4 regions of the Sphingomonas fucosidasi genome follow, and region 1 is predicted to be linked to each of the others. Evidence: riboswitches for the same ligand, from Rfam matches in the RefSeq annotation. Region 1 holds a riboswitch; each other region holds the start of a gene.
What was found. A riboswitch is a leader RNA that binds a small molecule or an ion and turns the genes downstream of it on or off. The one in region 1 is predicted to bind cobalamin.

Region 2: it holds a riboswitch for cobalamin, as region 1 does, so the genes downstream of both, U1737_RS05165 (TonB-dependent receptor) here and cobW (cobalamin biosynthesis protein CobW) in region 1, are expected to answer to the same signal.
Region 3: it holds a riboswitch for cobalamin, as region 1 does, so the genes downstream of both, U1737_RS03185 (DUF1636 domain-containing protein) here and cobW (cobalamin biosynthesis protein CobW) in region 1, are expected to answer to the same signal.
Region 4: it holds a riboswitch for cobalamin, as region 1 does, so the genes downstream of both, U1737_RS15670 (TonB-dependent receptor plug domain-containing protein) here and cobW (cobalamin biosynthesis protein CobW) in region 1, are expected to answer to the same signal.

Annotation. Positions count from the first base shown of each region.
Region 1 is NZ_JAXOJR010000001.1:519,595-523,461, forward strand. Features, by position in the region: gene cobN (cobaltochelatase subunit CobN) at 1-1,462, opposite strand, end outside; gene cobW (cobalamin biosynthesis protein CobW) at 1,471-2,508, opposite strand; cobalamin riboswitch at 2,614-2,830, opposite strand; gene U1737_RS02310 (HoxN/HupN/NixA family nickel/cobalt transporter) at 3,002-3,867, opposite strand, start outside.
Region 2 is NZ_JAXOJR010000002.1:356,192-360,058, reverse strand. Features, by position in the region: gene U1737_RS05175 (TonB-dependent receptor) at 1-508, shown strand, start outside; gene U1737_RS05170 (PepSY-associated TM helix domain-containing protein) at 511-1,692, shown strand; cobalamin riboswitch at 1,999-2,238, shown strand; gene U1737_RS05165 (TonB-dependent receptor) at 2,407-3,867, shown strand, end outside.
Region 3 is NZ_JAXOJR010000001.1:728,585-732,451, reverse strand. Features, by position in the region: gene U1737_RS03195 (NAD(P)/FAD-dependent oxidoreductase) at 1-1,181, opposite strand, end outside; gene cobO (cob(I)yrinic acid a,c-diamide adenosyltransferase) at 1,236-1,841, shown strand; cobalamin riboswitch at 2,048-2,242, shown strand; gene U1737_RS03185 (DUF1636 domain-containing protein) at 2,415-2,822, shown strand; gene cobT (nicotinate-nucleotide--dimethylbenzimidazole phosphoribosyltransferase) at 2,819-3,832, shown strand; gene U1737_RS03175 (histidine phosphatase family protein) at 3,841-3,867, shown strand, end outside.
Region 4 is NZ_JAXOJR010000008.1:180,631-184,497, forward strand. Features, by position in the region: gene U1737_RS15665 (TonB-dependent receptor) at 1-1,553, shown strand, start outside; cobalamin riboswitch at 1,727-1,941, shown strand; gene U1737_RS15670 (TonB-dependent receptor plug domain-containing protein) at 2,057-3,867, shown strand, end outside.

The sequences.
Region 1 (3,867 bases):
GCTCGATTCGGCCGCGTTCGGGCTGGAGGGCGACGAGTGCCCCGCCCTGGTCGATCGCGGTGAAAGCGAAGTCTTCGGTTGGATCGCCCCAGGTTTCCTGAAGGTCCTTTCGCAGAGCTTCGGGGAGGTGCGCGAGGGCTTTGCGGTACTCGGCGAGCGGCCAGTGAATGCGCGAGGTGGCCAGATCGGTTGCATCGGGCGTGATCGCGTAACCGGCCTGAGTAAGGTCGGCGAGGATCGCCTGCGTGGAGGCGAGCGCGTCGAGACCGACGGCGTGTGCCATCTGGTACGTCTTGCCGGGATAGGTCGAGAGGACGATCGCGATGCGGTGGTCGGCGATGGGTTTGCTGGCGAGGTTCGTCCAGGCTTCGATCCGCGCAGCGATCGCGGTGATGCGCGCGGGGTCGGCGCGGTGTTCGCGGCGGGTGTATTCGAGGTCGCCGTCCCTCGCGGCGGCTTCCTTGAAGCTGGCGACGCCGGCGAAGAGGCGGCCGTCCACTTCGGGAAGGACCACGTGCATGGCGAGGTCGGCGGGCGACAGGCCACGTGTGGCACCGGCCCAGGCGGCGCGGTCGGAGGTGGCCAGCGCGATCTGGAAGACGGGGACGTCGGCGTCGTCGAGTGGGGTCGTGTCGCTCGCGCCGCGTGCGGAGAAGGCGGTGGCGTTGACGATCGCGGCGGGTTTCAAAGCTCGGACCCAATGGCCCATCCAGCCGGCCGCATCCGGTGCCTTGAGCGAGGGCGCGAAGAGGCCGAGGACGTCGAAGCCTCGCGCGGTCAGTTCGGCGTGCAGGGCTTCGATCGGGTGGAGGTCGGCGGCGGTCAGGTAGGAGCGGTAGAATACGACCAGCACGCGGGGGCGGTGCGCGTTGAGCGCGAACGCGGCCGGGCACGTCACGCCGTCGTGCGGTTGCCAGCCGCCTACATCGGCGATCGCACGGACTCCGGTGACCGGGCCGGCATAGCAACCGGCGGCCAGCGCGAACTGCGCGAGTGCCGCCTGCGCCGCGACCGCGCCGCCGGTGTCGCAGAGGTGAGCCAGGCGGCGCAGCGTCGAGAGCGGGATCGTCGAAGCGGCGTCGAGGCGCGTGTCGATGCGACCGTCCGCGGCGAGAACAGCGAGCGCGATGCCCTTCTTGCGTGCGAGGTTTTCGACCTGTTGCAGGCCGTAGCTCCAATAGGAGCGGCCCCCGATCAGCCGGATCAGGATGCCCTTCGCGCCGGCCAACGTTTGCTCGACATAGGTGTCGACCGAGAGCGGGTGCTGGAGCGCGGTCAGGTTCGCGAGGCGTAGCGACGGAAGCCGACTTCCGGCAGCATCCGCACGTCTCCAACCCGCCGCGAATGCGCCGAGGTCACCGTCGGAGAAGGATAGGACGACGAGATCCGCAGGGGATTGGGCGAGGTCCTGCGGGACCGCGCTTTCCTCCACCCCGTGGGTCTCGCGGAAGACGACGTGCATCGTGGGCCTCAGCCGTCCAGCGCGGCCTTGATGCGGGCCTCGTCGATCCGGTCGTGCTCGGCGATCACCACGAGTTGCGTGCGGCGCGGTTCGCCCGCGCGCCAGGGGCGGTCGTACTGCGTCCGGACGCGCGCGCCGACGGCCTGGACGAGGAGGCGCATCGGCTTGCCGGTGACGGCGGCGTACCCTTTCACGCGGAGGATGTCGGCGCTGCGGGCGAGCGCCTCGATCTTCGCGGTCAGATCGGCGGGGTCGGCGATCTCGCCCAGCTCGACGACGACGCTGTCGAAATCGTCATGCTCGTGATCGTCCTCGCCGTCGTGATGCGAGGGGCGGCTGGCGATGTCGTCTTCGGCGGCGGCGTTGAGACCGAGGATCACGCGCGGGTCGATGATGCCGTCGGTGAGGTCGATGACCGGGAGCGGCCGTGCGGACTCTGCGGCGATCACCGCGCGCGCCTTGGCGACGCCTTCGGGTCCGGCGAGGTCGACCTTGGTCAGGAGTACGAGATCTGCGCAGGCGAGCTGGTCCTCGAACACTTCCGACAACGGCGTCTCGTGATCGACGCTGGGGTCGGCGGCGCGCTGCGCGTCGAGCGCGGCGACGTCTGGGGCGAAGCGACCCGCGGCGACCGCCTCGGCATCGGCGAGCGCGATGACGCCGTCGACGGTGATGCGCGAGCGGATCGCGGGCCAGTCGAATGCCTTCAGCAGCGGCTTGGGCAATGCGAGGCCGGAGGTCTCGATCAGGATGTGATCGGGGCGCGGGTCGAGTGCGAGCAAGGTCTCGACGGTCGGGATGAAGTCGTCGGCGACGGTGCAGCAGATGCAGCCATTGGCCAGCTCGACGACGTTTTCGGCCGGGCAATCGGGGATCGCGCAGCCCTTGAGGATGTCGCCGTCGATGCCGAGCGTGCCGAATTCGTTGACGACGACCGCAAGGCGGCGGCCGTTCGCGTTGCGGATCAGGTGGCTGATGAGCGTGGTCTTGCCCGCGCCCAGGAAGCCGGTGACGATGGTGACGGGGACCTTTGAAAGATCGGACATGATTATTTCCTCGACGTCTAAAAGCACGCACGCACGACCTTTCGGCCGCACGCGTTCGTCGCTCAGACGGAGTACCGTGCCGCGACCATCCCCTGGATCGTAGCAAGAGCGACCATTGCGCTGGCAGGTCTCCTGGCTCGCGGGTCGAAGCTCGACGTACGCCTTCCCAGGTTTTCACCCAGTGGCTGCCCTCCGAAACGAAGGGCGTGTGCGTCTCGCTCACCGCTTACAGTTGCAGGGACAGCTGCGGCATTGGGAGGACACCCTCCCGCACCGCATTCCCATTCAAGCCCCGAAGGGCACCGGCGCGATCTGTGAGGTTCGGTGAAACCGAGCCTCAGTGGTGGGTTAGAGGAATTTGGCGAGTGTGCCAATGCGCCTTGCGTTCGTCATGCCGGGCTCGTTCCGGCATCCACGGTTCCGCATACTCGATAGTTGTGAGTTTGCGGGACGGTGGACCCCGGAACAAGTCCGGGGTGACGGAGGGGGGCGGCTACCCGTGCCTCACCTCGATCTCGTCGAAGCGTTTCCAGCGGTAGATCGCGAAGCTCAGCACCCAGCAGAGGACGAACAGGCCGATGATCGCGAAGCCGAGGCCGTTGAAATTTTCGCCCAGTGCGGCCGCCAGATCCCAGATGCCGCCGGTCAAGCCCAGCTTTGCGCCAAGCAGCGCCAGTGTCTCGATCCCGCCGATTGCGATCGCGACGATTGCGGAGATCAGCGTGATGGTGATGTTGTAGTAGAGTTTGCGGATCGGCTTCACGAACGCCCATTCGTAAGCACCGAGCATGACGACGCCGTCCGCGGTGTCGACCAGCGCCATGCCGGTCGCGAACAGTACGGGAAGCACCAGCACGATGCCGATCGAGAGACCGTCGGCGGCCTGGCTTGCGGAAAGGCCGAGGATCGCGACTTCCGTAGCGGTGTCGAAGCCGAGCCCGAACAGGAAGCCGAGCGGGGCCATGTGCCAGCTTCGCGTGACGAGCCGGAACATCGGCCGGAACAGTCGCGCGAGCAGCCCGCGGTTGCCGAGCAGGAGGTCGAGATCCTCCTCGACATAGGTCCCGCCGCCGCGGACATGGCCGAAGGTGCGCCAGACCGAGCGCAGGATGATGAGGTTCATCGCGGCGATCGTGAAAAGGAACAGCGCGGAGATCGTCGTCGCGACGACGCCGCCGACCTGTTTGAACGCCTCGAACTGCGACAGCGCGCTGGCGGTGAGCGCGATCGCGACGGCGGCGATCAGGACGATCCCCGAATGGCCGATCGCGAACCAGAAGCCGACCGCGATCGGGCGATGGCCGTCCTGCATGAGCTTGCGCGTCACGTTGTCGATCGCGGCGATGTGGTCCGCATCGA
Region 2 (3,867 bases), on a different contig from region 1:
CATCCTGACCCGCGACCCGAACAACCCGGCCTTGGCCGTACAGGGCGGCCGCCAGTCGTCGCAGGGTGTCGAACTGTCGGCGGTCGTCGCGCCGGTGAAGGCGCTGCGCCTGTCGGGTGGCGTCTCCTATACCGACGCGCAATATGACCAACTCTCGGAGCTGGTGAGCGGCGTGCGCGTCGACCGGCGCGGCAACCGTCCGATCAACATCCCCTCGACCACGGTCAACGGCTCGGCGCTCTATACGATCGCCGACACGGTGACGCTGGGCGGCTTCCTCCGCCACGCGAGCGCCTTCTACACCGACACCGCCAACACCATCGGGGTCGCAGGGCATACCGTGCTCGATGCAAGCCTATCGTTCCCGGTCGCACCACAGGCAACCGTGACGCTGCGGGGCCGCAACCTGACCGATGCTTTCTACGGCGAATATTCCGGCTATCCGACCACCAACGTCTATATCGGCGCGCCGCGATCGTTCGAGGTCGCGCTGGCGACGCGGTTCTGACGATGACCGGGCATCGGCGATCAGCGGCATCGCGCGCGCGCATTCTCGTGCGGCGCGTCCATCTCTGGCTGGGGTTGAGTGTCGGGCTGTTGTTCGTGGTGCTGGGCCTCACAGGCTCGGCACTCGTCTTCTACACCGGCATCGACACGGCGCTTCATCCTGCGATCCAGGCCGGTCGCGACGATCCTGCGCCCGATTTGAACGCACGCGTCTGGGATCGCGCGCTGGCGACCGGGCGGGCACGCTGGCACGACACAGGCGGCAAGTGGACGCTTGAAGCAACGGGCGAAGGCGGTGCGATCCCGGCGCGCTATTATCCGGCGCCCGGCCACCACGGCGACCGGATGATGGTATGGTTCTCGGCCGATGGCACGCGCATCGTTCGTGCCGAACCGTGGGGCGGCTATCTCATGAGCTGGCTCTACCAACTTCATATGGCCCTTCTTGCCGGGGATATCGGCGGTCAGGTGGTGGGCTGGTCCGGGGTGCCGATGCTGCTGCTGTTGATCAGTGGCGTGGTGGCCTGGTGGCCGCGCGGACGCTGGCGCAAGGCGCTCGCCTTCAAGCGCGACGCCGCACCGATCCGTCGCCTGCGGGACCTCCACAAGCTGTCCGGCCTGTGGAACATGGTGCTGCTGTTCGTGCTCGTCGCGACCGGCGTGTTGCTGGCTCTGCCTGCCGTTACGCAAGCCCTGTTCCGACCTGCGGCGATACCCGCGCCGAAGTCGGTCGATGATGGAGCGGGCCGGATCACGATCGTTCGCGCGTTCGGGATAGCGCACCGGGCATTGCCTGACGGCCGGATCGTCTTCGTGGATGTGCCCAGCGCGCGGGATGCGCCGATCAGGGTGCGACTTCAGGTGGACGGCGATCCTCACCCACGCTTCCCCGGCAGTTACGTCTTCGTCGATCAGCCTTCGGGCCGGGTGCTGGCGGTGCACGATGTTCGGCGCGCCGGCACCGGGACCTTCCTGGTGAGCTGGATACGCACGCTGCACGACGGGACAGTCGGCGGAATGGCGACGCGGATCCTCGCGGTCCTGTTGGGCTTCGTGCCGACGCTGCTATTCGCGACCGGCCTTCTTCACTGGTTGCGCCGCGGCAGGGCTGTTCGCTCTGCCGGCAAATACCGGCCAGATACCAAGGCGGAATGTCCAAGCGACACGCCGCGCCGCCAGCGATAGCCGCTCCGTGTGCACGCCGGCCGGCATCGTCTGACGAAACGCCATCTGGCCGTGCTGATCTGCACTGCACGGCGACAGGCAGGAGCTGCGGCCGAACTGCACCGGTACGAGCGCGGTGGCCACGGGTTCTGCCTGCATGCGAAAGGTACGACGAGCGAGCATTGGTTCGACGAGCTTGTCTGGTGGCTACAATCTCGCCGTCTCTTAAAGCCGCGGCGAAATTGTCAGGTCGTGGCTTTGGGGCATGGCGATTGCCCAGAGGCATTGATCGGGATACATCGGCGCCGCTGATCTGCTTTTGAAGCAGGCCGGCATGATCGCGTCGGTGTCCCGAGAGGGGCTTAATAGGGAACGCGGTGAGGGTGGTTCGCCGCCTGAATCCGAGGCTGTCCCTGCAACTGTAAGCGGCGAGCGCGATGCATATCGCTTCTTCCTTCATAGAAGGGGCAGCCACTGGGCCAGACGTTACGTCACGAGGGCCTGGGAAGGCCGTGCATCGTGTGATGACCCGTGAGCCAGGAGACCTGCCGGCGTCTGGTCGCTCTTGCCTGGCCCAGGGGGTGGCCGAGGCACGGTACTCCGTCGAGCGACGACGTGTGCGGTGGGGGCCGCACGGGCATGCGTGCCGGTCGCGATGGCGTCCGGCTGGCGCGGATGTCGGCCGTTCGCGGAAGGTCCCTGCCGGGTTCGCTCGACGCCCCGGGGATTACCGTAATGCCGTTCCTATCGTCTCGCTTCGCGTTTGCAGGGGCTTTGTTGTCGCCTGTGTTCGCAGCACCGCTCAACGCTCAGTCCGCGCCTACTTCCGACAACGAGGACATTCTGGTTGTCGGCCAGCATGCACAGGACACGCTCACCACGCCGAACGCGACCGGCAGCCGCCTGGGTCTCACGCCGCTCGAGACTCCCGCGACGATCTCGGTCATCGACGGCGCCACGATCCGCGCGCGCGGCGACCTGTCGGTGATCGACGCGACGAGCCGCGCACCGGGCATCAGCAACGCCGGCAACCCCGGCAACGGCGGCACCGCGCTCGCCGCGCGGGGCTTCAGCGGTCAGGGATCCGTGCTCCAGCTCATCGACGGCATAAGGCTGTTCCCGGCTGCCGGCACGATCACCTTTCCCACCGATCCGTGGATGGTCGAGCGTATCGACATCCTGAGCGGCCCGGCCTCCGTGCTCTACGGCCAGGGCGCGCTGGGCGGCGCGGTGAATGTCCTGATGCGCAAACCCGATACGCAGCGGACCCAGATTGAAGGCGAGATCGGCTATGGCTCGCAGGACAGCTTCCATGTGGCAGCCGGCGCAGGGGGGGCGATCACCGAGCGCCTCTCGTACCGCATCGATGGCAGCTATCGCCGATCGGACGGCTATGTCGATCGTGGCCAGTCGCGCAGCCATGCGGTGTCGGGCACGCTTCGCTGGGCACCGACCGACACGCTCGTCGTCACCGCGCGGGACGATTATGGCGACCAGAAGCCGATGCGCTATTTCGGCACGCCGCTGATCGACGCTCGGCTCGACGACCGCATCCGGGAACGCAACTACAACACGCGCGACGGCTTTATCCGCTACCGCGACAACCGCACCAGCCTGCAGGTCGACTGGACGCCGAGCGATGCACTGACCGTCAGCAACCAGGCCTATCGCCTCACGTCCAAACGCTACTGGCTCAATCTCGAAAGCTATTGCTGGATCGCCGCGGGCGGGGTCTGCCCCAACGGCAGCACCAACGCCGGGACGCCCGGCCGCGTCCTGCGCACCGACATGACCGGGATCGTCCACGACCAGACGCAATGGGGCGATCAGGGCAGCGTGACGCTCTGGACAGGCATCGCCGATGGCGTCAGCAACGACCTTGTTATGGGCTTCGACGTCAACCTCATCAAACTCACCTACTCCCACAACTTCGGTTCGGACCCGCAGGTTTCGGAGGTCGATCCTTTCGCGTTCGATCCCGGTCTGATCGTCGACACGCAGGGGATCGCACCGCGCTATCGCACGCGCATCGACGAATATGCGGTCTTTGCCGAGGACCGGCTGAAGCTCGGCACGCACGTCTCGATCGTCGGCGGCGTGCGCTACGAACGCGACAGGATACGCCGTTGGTCGATCGACTATCCGGGCGGCGCCAGCACGGAAACCTTAGCGCTCGACAAGCGGCTGCACAATATG
Region 3 (3,867 bases), 210 kb from region 1:
AACTCGATCCCGGCGAGCGGGTGGCCGGGATAGTCGCGCTCGGGATCGATGCCGATCACGATCCCCGAGTTCGCGTTGCGTTCGTTGCGCGAATATTGGCTCATGCCGTTGGTCGCGACGCGGCCTTCTTCCGAGGTCGCGGCGACGACGGTGCCACCCGGGCACATGCAGAAGCTGTAGACGGTCCGCCCGTTCTTGCAGTGGTGCGACAGGCTGTACGCCGCCGCGCCGAGAACGGGATGGCCCGCGCAGGGGCCGAAGCGGGCCTCGTCGATCCAGGACTGCGGATGCTCGATGCGGACGCCGATCGAGAACGGCTTCGCCTCGACGTAAACGCCCTTGGCATGGAGCATCTCGAACGTGTCGCGCGCGCTGTGGCCGACCGCGAAGACGACGTGGTTGGCTTCGAGATAGTCGCCGGTGCTAAGGTGGAGGCCGCGAAGTTGGCGCGTACCGGCCTGCTCGATGATGTCGAGACCGTCGACGCGGGTGGAGAAGCGGTATTCGCCGCCCAGCGCCTCGATCGTCTCGCGCATGCTCTCGACCATCGTGACGAGGCGGAAGGTGCCGATATGCGGGTGCGCTTCGGTCAGGATTTCGGGCGGCGCGCCGGCTTTGACGAACTCGGTCAGGACTTTCCGGCCGAGATGGCGCGGGTCCTTGATCTGGCTCCAGAGCTTGCCGTCGGAGAAGGTGCCGGCACCGCCTTCGCCGAACTGGACGTTGGATTCGGGGTTGAGGACGCTTTTCCGCCAGAGGCCCCAGGTGTCCTTGGTGCGCTCGCGGACGACTTTGCCGCGATCGAGGATTATCGGCCGCAGCCCCATCTGCGCGAGGATCAGGCCGGCGAACAATCCGCAAGGTCCCGCGCCGACGACCACCGGGCGCAGGCCCTTGTAGCTCGGACCGGTTTTCGTGACGAAGCGGTACCCTGTATCCGGTGTGCGCTGGACGTGGCGATCCTTGCGGAACCGCGTGAGGACCGTGTCCTCGTTCTTCAGCGTGACGTCGACCGAATAGACCAGGTGGATGTCCATCTTGTCGCGTGCGTCATGTGCGCGGCGAGCGATGGTGTAGCGGATCAGGTCGCGCGGGGTGACGCGCAGACGGTCGCGGATCGCGGCGGGGAGCGCTTCGTCGGCGTGGTTGAGCGGGAGCTTGAGGTCGGTGATGCGGAGCATGCTCGGTCCTCTAGCGCCGCGCGGCGCGATCCGCCATCGGGAGGACGAGAGGATATGATCATGCGGACCGACGACGAGCAGAATGCCAAGAGTGCGAAGCGAAAGGAGGTCCATGACCGGATCGTCGCGAGCAAGACGATCGAGAAGGGCCTGATCATCGTCCACACCGGCAAGGGCAAGGGCAAGTCGACCGCCGCGTTCGGCATGGCGGTGCGGATGATCGGGCATGGGCGGAAAGTCGGTGTGGTGCAGTTCGTCAAGGGCGCGATGGCGACCGGCGAGAAGGCGATCTTCGATGCGTTCCCGGACCTGTGCGAATTCAAGCCGATGGGGGAGGGCTTCACCTGGGATACGCAGGACCGCGCGCGCGACATCGCGGTGGCGCGCGAGGCCTGGGACGAGGTGAAGCGGATGATCGCCGACCCATCCTATGCGATGGTAGTGGCGGACGAGCTGAACATCGTGTTGCGGTATGAGTATCTGCCGGTCGACGAGGTGCTGGCGGTGTTGGCGGCGAAGCCCGAGATGACGCATGTCGTGGTGACCGGGCGGAACGCGCCGGATGCGCTGATCGAGGTGGCGGATCTGGTCACCGAGATGACTCAGGTGAAGCATCCGTTCCGATCGGGGGTGAAGGCCCAGGCTGGCGTGGAGTTTTAGGCCGATCTCACGCGAACGTTCTGCAGGTCACGGCGCTAGCCAAAAACGCTCCGTCATCCTGACGAAAGTCAGGACCCAGAGCCACGAAGGTCGCCGCCCGTTACCCTGGGTCCTGACTTTCGTCAGGATGACGAGCGGATTGGTGGAACTGCTGGCGAGAGCACCTAACGCGCGCCGCTATCTTGCGTCCCCCAAGCCTCCCGCGTATCGCTCGACCCGCGACAGGTTTTCCCGAGGCGGCAACGCTTAGGGAAATGAAATGGGAACGGGAAACACCCGGCTGCCCCTGCAACTGTACGCGGCGAGCCATCGTGCCACATGCCATTGGGATACTCCCGAGAAGGCGGCGCGGACGGCGTTGACCCGCGAGCCAGGAGACCTGCCCGTCGCGGTCGTCTTTCGTCCGGCCAGGGTGCGCCGAACGAACGGGTAACACCCCGAGCGACGACATCGCTTCGCGTTTCGCGGAGGCCGGAGGCGTGCGCCTTTCGCCCTTCGTGCGGTGCGGGTCCGACTGTCCGAAGGGGTTCCTATGCCTAGTATAAATCGTTCTGAGATCGTCCGGGAACGGACATGCTGAAGCCGGTCGAAGACGGCGTCGCGGTGGTTGCGTGCAACACGTGCCGCCATTCCGCCGATGCGCGCGACGACGAGCAGGGCCAGCGCGGCGGCGCAAGGCTGGTGAGCGCGCTGAAAGCGGTGCAGGCAAGCGATCCCGCCTATGCCGACGTTGCGGTGCAGGAGATGCCGTGCCTGTTCGCATGCCAGGATTTCTGCACCATCCACCTGCGCGCACCCGCCAAGGTCGGTTATGTGCTCGGCCGGTTCGAACCGACCGAGGATTCCGCACGCGCGATCCTCGATTACGCGAAGCTCTACGGCGAAAGCGCGTTCGGGCAGGTGCCGTTCAAGCAATGGCCGCAGGGCGTGAAAGGCCATTTCATCACCCGCACGCCGCCCGCGGGCTTCGTCGTCGAATGACCGCGTTCGCGACGCCCGCCGCGTTTCTCGCGGCGTTGCACGGCTTGCCGCAGGCGGATGCTACGGCGCGCTCCGCTGCGGTCGCCCGGCAAGGCCAACTGACCAAGCCAACTGCGTCGCTCGGGCGGCTGGAGGATATCGCGGTCTTCATGGCCGGGTGGCAGGGCAACCCGCTGCCGCGGCTCGATCGCGGTAGCGCGGTCGTGTTCGCGGGCAACCACGGCATCGTCGCGCGCGGTGTGAGCGCGTTTCCGGCCTCGGTCACCGCGCAGATGGTCTCCAATTTCGAGGCTGGCGGCGCGGCGATCAACGCGCTGTCGCGAGCGGCGGGCCTCAAGCTGAAGATCGTGTCGCTCGACCTCGATCGCCCGACCGCGGATTTCACGCAAGCGCCGGCGATGTCGGAGGACGAGTGCCTTGCCGCGTTGAACGCTGGCGCGGCGGCGGTCGCGGATGTGCCGGACTTGGTCGTGCTCGGCGAGATGGGGATCGGCAATTCGACGACCGCCGCGGCGCTGTGCCTGGCGAGCTTCGGCGGGTCGGCGAGCGACTGGGTAGGGCCGGGTACGGGGGTCGATGATGAGGGCATCGCGCGGAAGATCGCGGTGGTCGAAGCCGGGGTCGCGTTGCACCGCGACGCGCTGGCCACGCCGTTCGAGATCTTGCGGCGGCTTGGTGGGCGCGAGTTGGCGGCGATCGCAGGCGCGGTGGTTGCCGCACGGCAGGCGGGCGTGCCGGTGATGCTCGATGGGTTCATCTGCTGTGCGGCGATCGCGCCGTTGGCGGCGGCGTGTCCCGACATTCTCGCGCATTGCCTTGCGGGCCATGTCTCGGCCGAGCCGGGGCACCGTGTTCTGCTTGAGCGAATGGGCATCGAACCATTGCTCTCGCTTGGGATGCGGCTGGGCGAGGGCAGCGGCTCTGCGACTGCGACGTTGCTGGTTCGAGCCGCGCTGGCCGTGCATGCCGAGATGGCGACGTTCGCCGAGGCGGGCGTTTCGGCGGCGTGAGCGCGTACATGCTGCACCTGATGCGGCACGGGGCG
Region 4 (3,867 bases), on a different contig from region 1:
CGTTCCAGGGCAGCGTCGCCTATGGCAGCCGCGATTCGGTCGATGCGCAGGGCTCTGCGGCGCTGGTGCGCGGGGCGGGGTTCGCGACCCTGTCGGGCGCGTATGCGCGCGGCGATGGCTTTACGCCGACCGTCGAGGAAAGCCGCGGGATCGTGGATCGGGCAGCACCGTACGAGCAGGCGTCGGGGGCGCTGCGAACCGTCGTCGGGATCGGCGCGAAGACCGAATTGCAGATGAATGCCAGCGCGTTTACCGACACGCGCGACCGCGGCAGCGACTTCACCACCAACACGAGCGAGGGGGCTGATGCGAGCATCCGGCTGATCGGGCGGGGCGCGTGGGGCTATTCGGCGCTGGCGTATCTGCAGACGCGGGCGTTCGCGAGCAGCTTCAACAGCATCAATGCCGCGCGCACGACCGCGATCCAGTCGCTGAATCAGTATAATACGCCGGCCACCGGGCTGGGCGGACGGATCGAGGTCGCGCCGCCGCTGGGCGAGACCATCACGCTCAGGCTGGGTGCCGATATTCGCGACGTGAGCGGCAAGACGCAGGAACTCTATACGTTCGTCAACGCAGCGCCCACGCGACGGCGCGAGGCTGGCGGGAGCACGACGACGACCGGCGTGTTCGCCGATGGGAGCCTGGTCGCGGGCGACTTCACGTTCAGTCTTGGAGGACGGGTCGACTGGTGGTCGATCGACGGCGGCTATCTGTCCGAGCGCCCGTTGGCGACCGGCGCGGCGCTGACCGACCTGCGCTATGCAGACCGCGACGGCAGCGAGACGACCGGGCGGGCTGGCATCGCGTACCAGCCGATCGAGGCGATCACGCTGCGAGTCGCCGGCTATCGCGGATGGCGACTGCCGACGCTCAACGAACTGTACCGCCCGTTCCGGGTCGGCAACGACGCGACCGCGGCGAATGCATTGCTGTCGCCGGAGCGGCTGACCGGGGTCGAGGGTGGCGTCACGCTGACGCCGACGCCGGGCGTGAGCATCGCCGCGACCTATTTCTACAACCGGCTGAAGAACGCGATTGCCAACGTCACGACGACCAACCCGCCGCAGGTGCTGCCGGGGGTGGCGACCTACCGCGTCCGCCAGAATCTCGATGCGATCCGCGCGCATGGCTTCGAACTGGATGCATCGTATCGACCTGGTCGATTTGGCGTGCAGGCATCTTGGTCGCACACGAACTCGAAGGTCGAAGGGTCTGGGATCACCGCCGCTCTGGACGGCTTGCGGCCGGCGCAAACCCCGCGCGACCAGGTGTCGGGGACGGTCGACTGGCGGCACGACGCGGCGGCTCTGTCGTTGACCGTGCGGCATATCGGCCGGCAATTCGACGACGACCAGAATTCGCGGGTGCTTGGGGCCGCGACGACTCTCGATGCCTATGCCGCGCTGCCGATCCTGCGCGCGCTGGTGGCCGAGGTGCGCGGCGAGAACCTGTTCGACGAGCGGGTCGAGGCGGGGATCAGCGGCGCCAACATCGTCGAGCGCGCGACGCCGCGGACGATCTGGATCGGGCTGCGCTACGGAGGACGGTGAGTCCGAACGATCCTCCCCCGCCAGGGGGAGGTGGCGCCGAAGGCGACGGAGGGGGAGGACTACGCCAAAGCGGTTATCGCATTCCTCCTCCTCCGTCTGGCAAGCGCCAGCCACCTCCCCCTGGCGGGGGAGGACCAGTAGACCTCGCGTTGACCCGTGCATGTCGCGCGACTAATGCCACTCCCGTGAAGGGTTCCCGGCGACGGGATCAAAAGGGAAGTCGGTGCGTGGGCCGGGTCGTCAGATCCAAATCCGCAAGACCGGCGCTGTACCCGCAACTGTGACCGGATAGCGGCCACCCCGACATGCCACTGGGTTTCGACCTGGGAAGGCGGGGTGGGCGCGGCGACCCGGAAGCCAGGAGACCTGCCTCTCACGGTCGATCCACTGCGCGGGCGGGTGTCCGGCGCGGACGAGTGCTCCGGTCCAGCCGGGTTTCCTCGAGCGAGAGACGTCTGGCCGCCCGGCGAATGGTCGCTGGCGGTTCTGGTTAGGACGTGCCCATGACGAAATTCTTCCTTCTGCTCGGCGCCGCGGCGATCGCAGCGCCCGCTTTTGCCCAGACCATCCCCGATCCCGACGCTTCCGAAGTCGTCGTCACCGCGACCCGTGCCGCGCAACCGCTGAGCGAGATCGGCCAGGCCGTCACCGTCATCGACCGCGCCGAGATCGAGCGCCGCCAGACCGTTATCGTCTCCGACCTGCTCGCGACCACGCCGGGCGTCACCGTCACGCGTAACGGCACGGTCGGCGCGCTGACCAGCGTCCGTATCCGCGGTGCCGAGGCGGACCAGACGCTCGTCGTGATCGACGGCGTCCGCGTCAACGATCCGTCGTCGACCGGCGGCGGCTTCAACTTCGGCAATCTGCTGTCGAGCTCGGTCGAGCGGATCGAGGTGCTCCGCGGCCCGAACTCGGTGCCATGGGGCAGCCAGGCGATCGGCGGCGTCGTCAACATCATCACCGCCGCGCCAACCGGAGGCGTCCAGGCGCGCGCCAACGCCGAATATGGCTATGCCGACAGCGTGTTCGCGAGCGCGGGCGTCTCGGGCAAGTCCGGGCCGGTATCGGGCTCGCTGACCGGCGGCTATCTCCGCACCGAGGGCATCTCGTCGGCGGCCAGCGGCACCGAGCGCGACGGCTATCGCCAATATGGCGCGACCGGGCGCGTGGGCGTCGAGCTCGCGCCAGGCATCGGTCTCGACCTGCGCGGCTATTTCGCCGACAGCCGCGTCGCGATCGACGGCTTCCCGGCACCTGATTACGTGCTCGCCGACACGCCCGAATATTCGAAGACGCGCGAGGCTTACGGCTATGCCGGGCTGCACGCGAACTTCGCCGATGGCCGGTTCAACAACCGCGTCGCGTTCACGATCGCCGACATCAACCGCGACAATTACGACCCGAGCTTCGGCAGCGATCCGACCTTCATTGGTCGCGGCCGCAGCGAACGCTACGAATACCAAGGCGACTTCCGCCCGTTCGACCAGGTCCGCGTGGTCGCCGGAGTCGAGCGCGAGAACAGCCGCTTCAACGACGGCTTCACCTTCGCGGATACCGGCATCACCAGCGTCTACGGCCAGCTGATCGTCAAGCCGCTCGACATCCTCACGATCACCGGCGGCATCCGCAACGACGATCACGACGATTTCGGCAGCCACACGACGTTCGGAGCCAACGCGGCACTGGCGTTGCGCACCGGCACGACGATCCGCGCAAGCTATGGCGAAGGCTTCAAGGCACCCACCTTGTACCAGCTCTTTTCCGACTACGGGAACCGCGGCCTCGATCCGGAGACCGCGCGCAACTTCGACGTCGGTGTCGAGCAGGCGTTCCTCGCCAACCGAGTCCGCGCAGGCGTAACCTATTTCAACCGCCGTACGCGCAACCAGATCGACTTCCGCGATTGCAGCCCGGCGGAGCAGACGACCGCCGGTTCGATCTGCGTCGACCGCCCGTTCGGCGTCTACGACAACATTGCCCGCGCCGAGGCGGACGGCGTCGAGTTCACCTTGGCGCTGCGCCCGGTCGACGCGCTGACGCTGACGGCGAACTACAGCTATATCGACACCGAGAACCGCACGATCGGCAGCGATTTCGGCAACGATCTCGCGCGCCGTCCCAAGCAGACCGCAAGCGTCGACGCCGATTACCGGTTCGCGTTCGGGCTGTCCGTCGGCGGTACCGTGACGATGGTCGGCGACAGCTTCGACGACGCCGCCAATACCGCGCGGCTCGACGGCTATGCGCTGGCAGGCGTCCGCGCCGAACTGCCGATCAACGACCGGATCGCGCTGTACGGCCGCGTCGATAA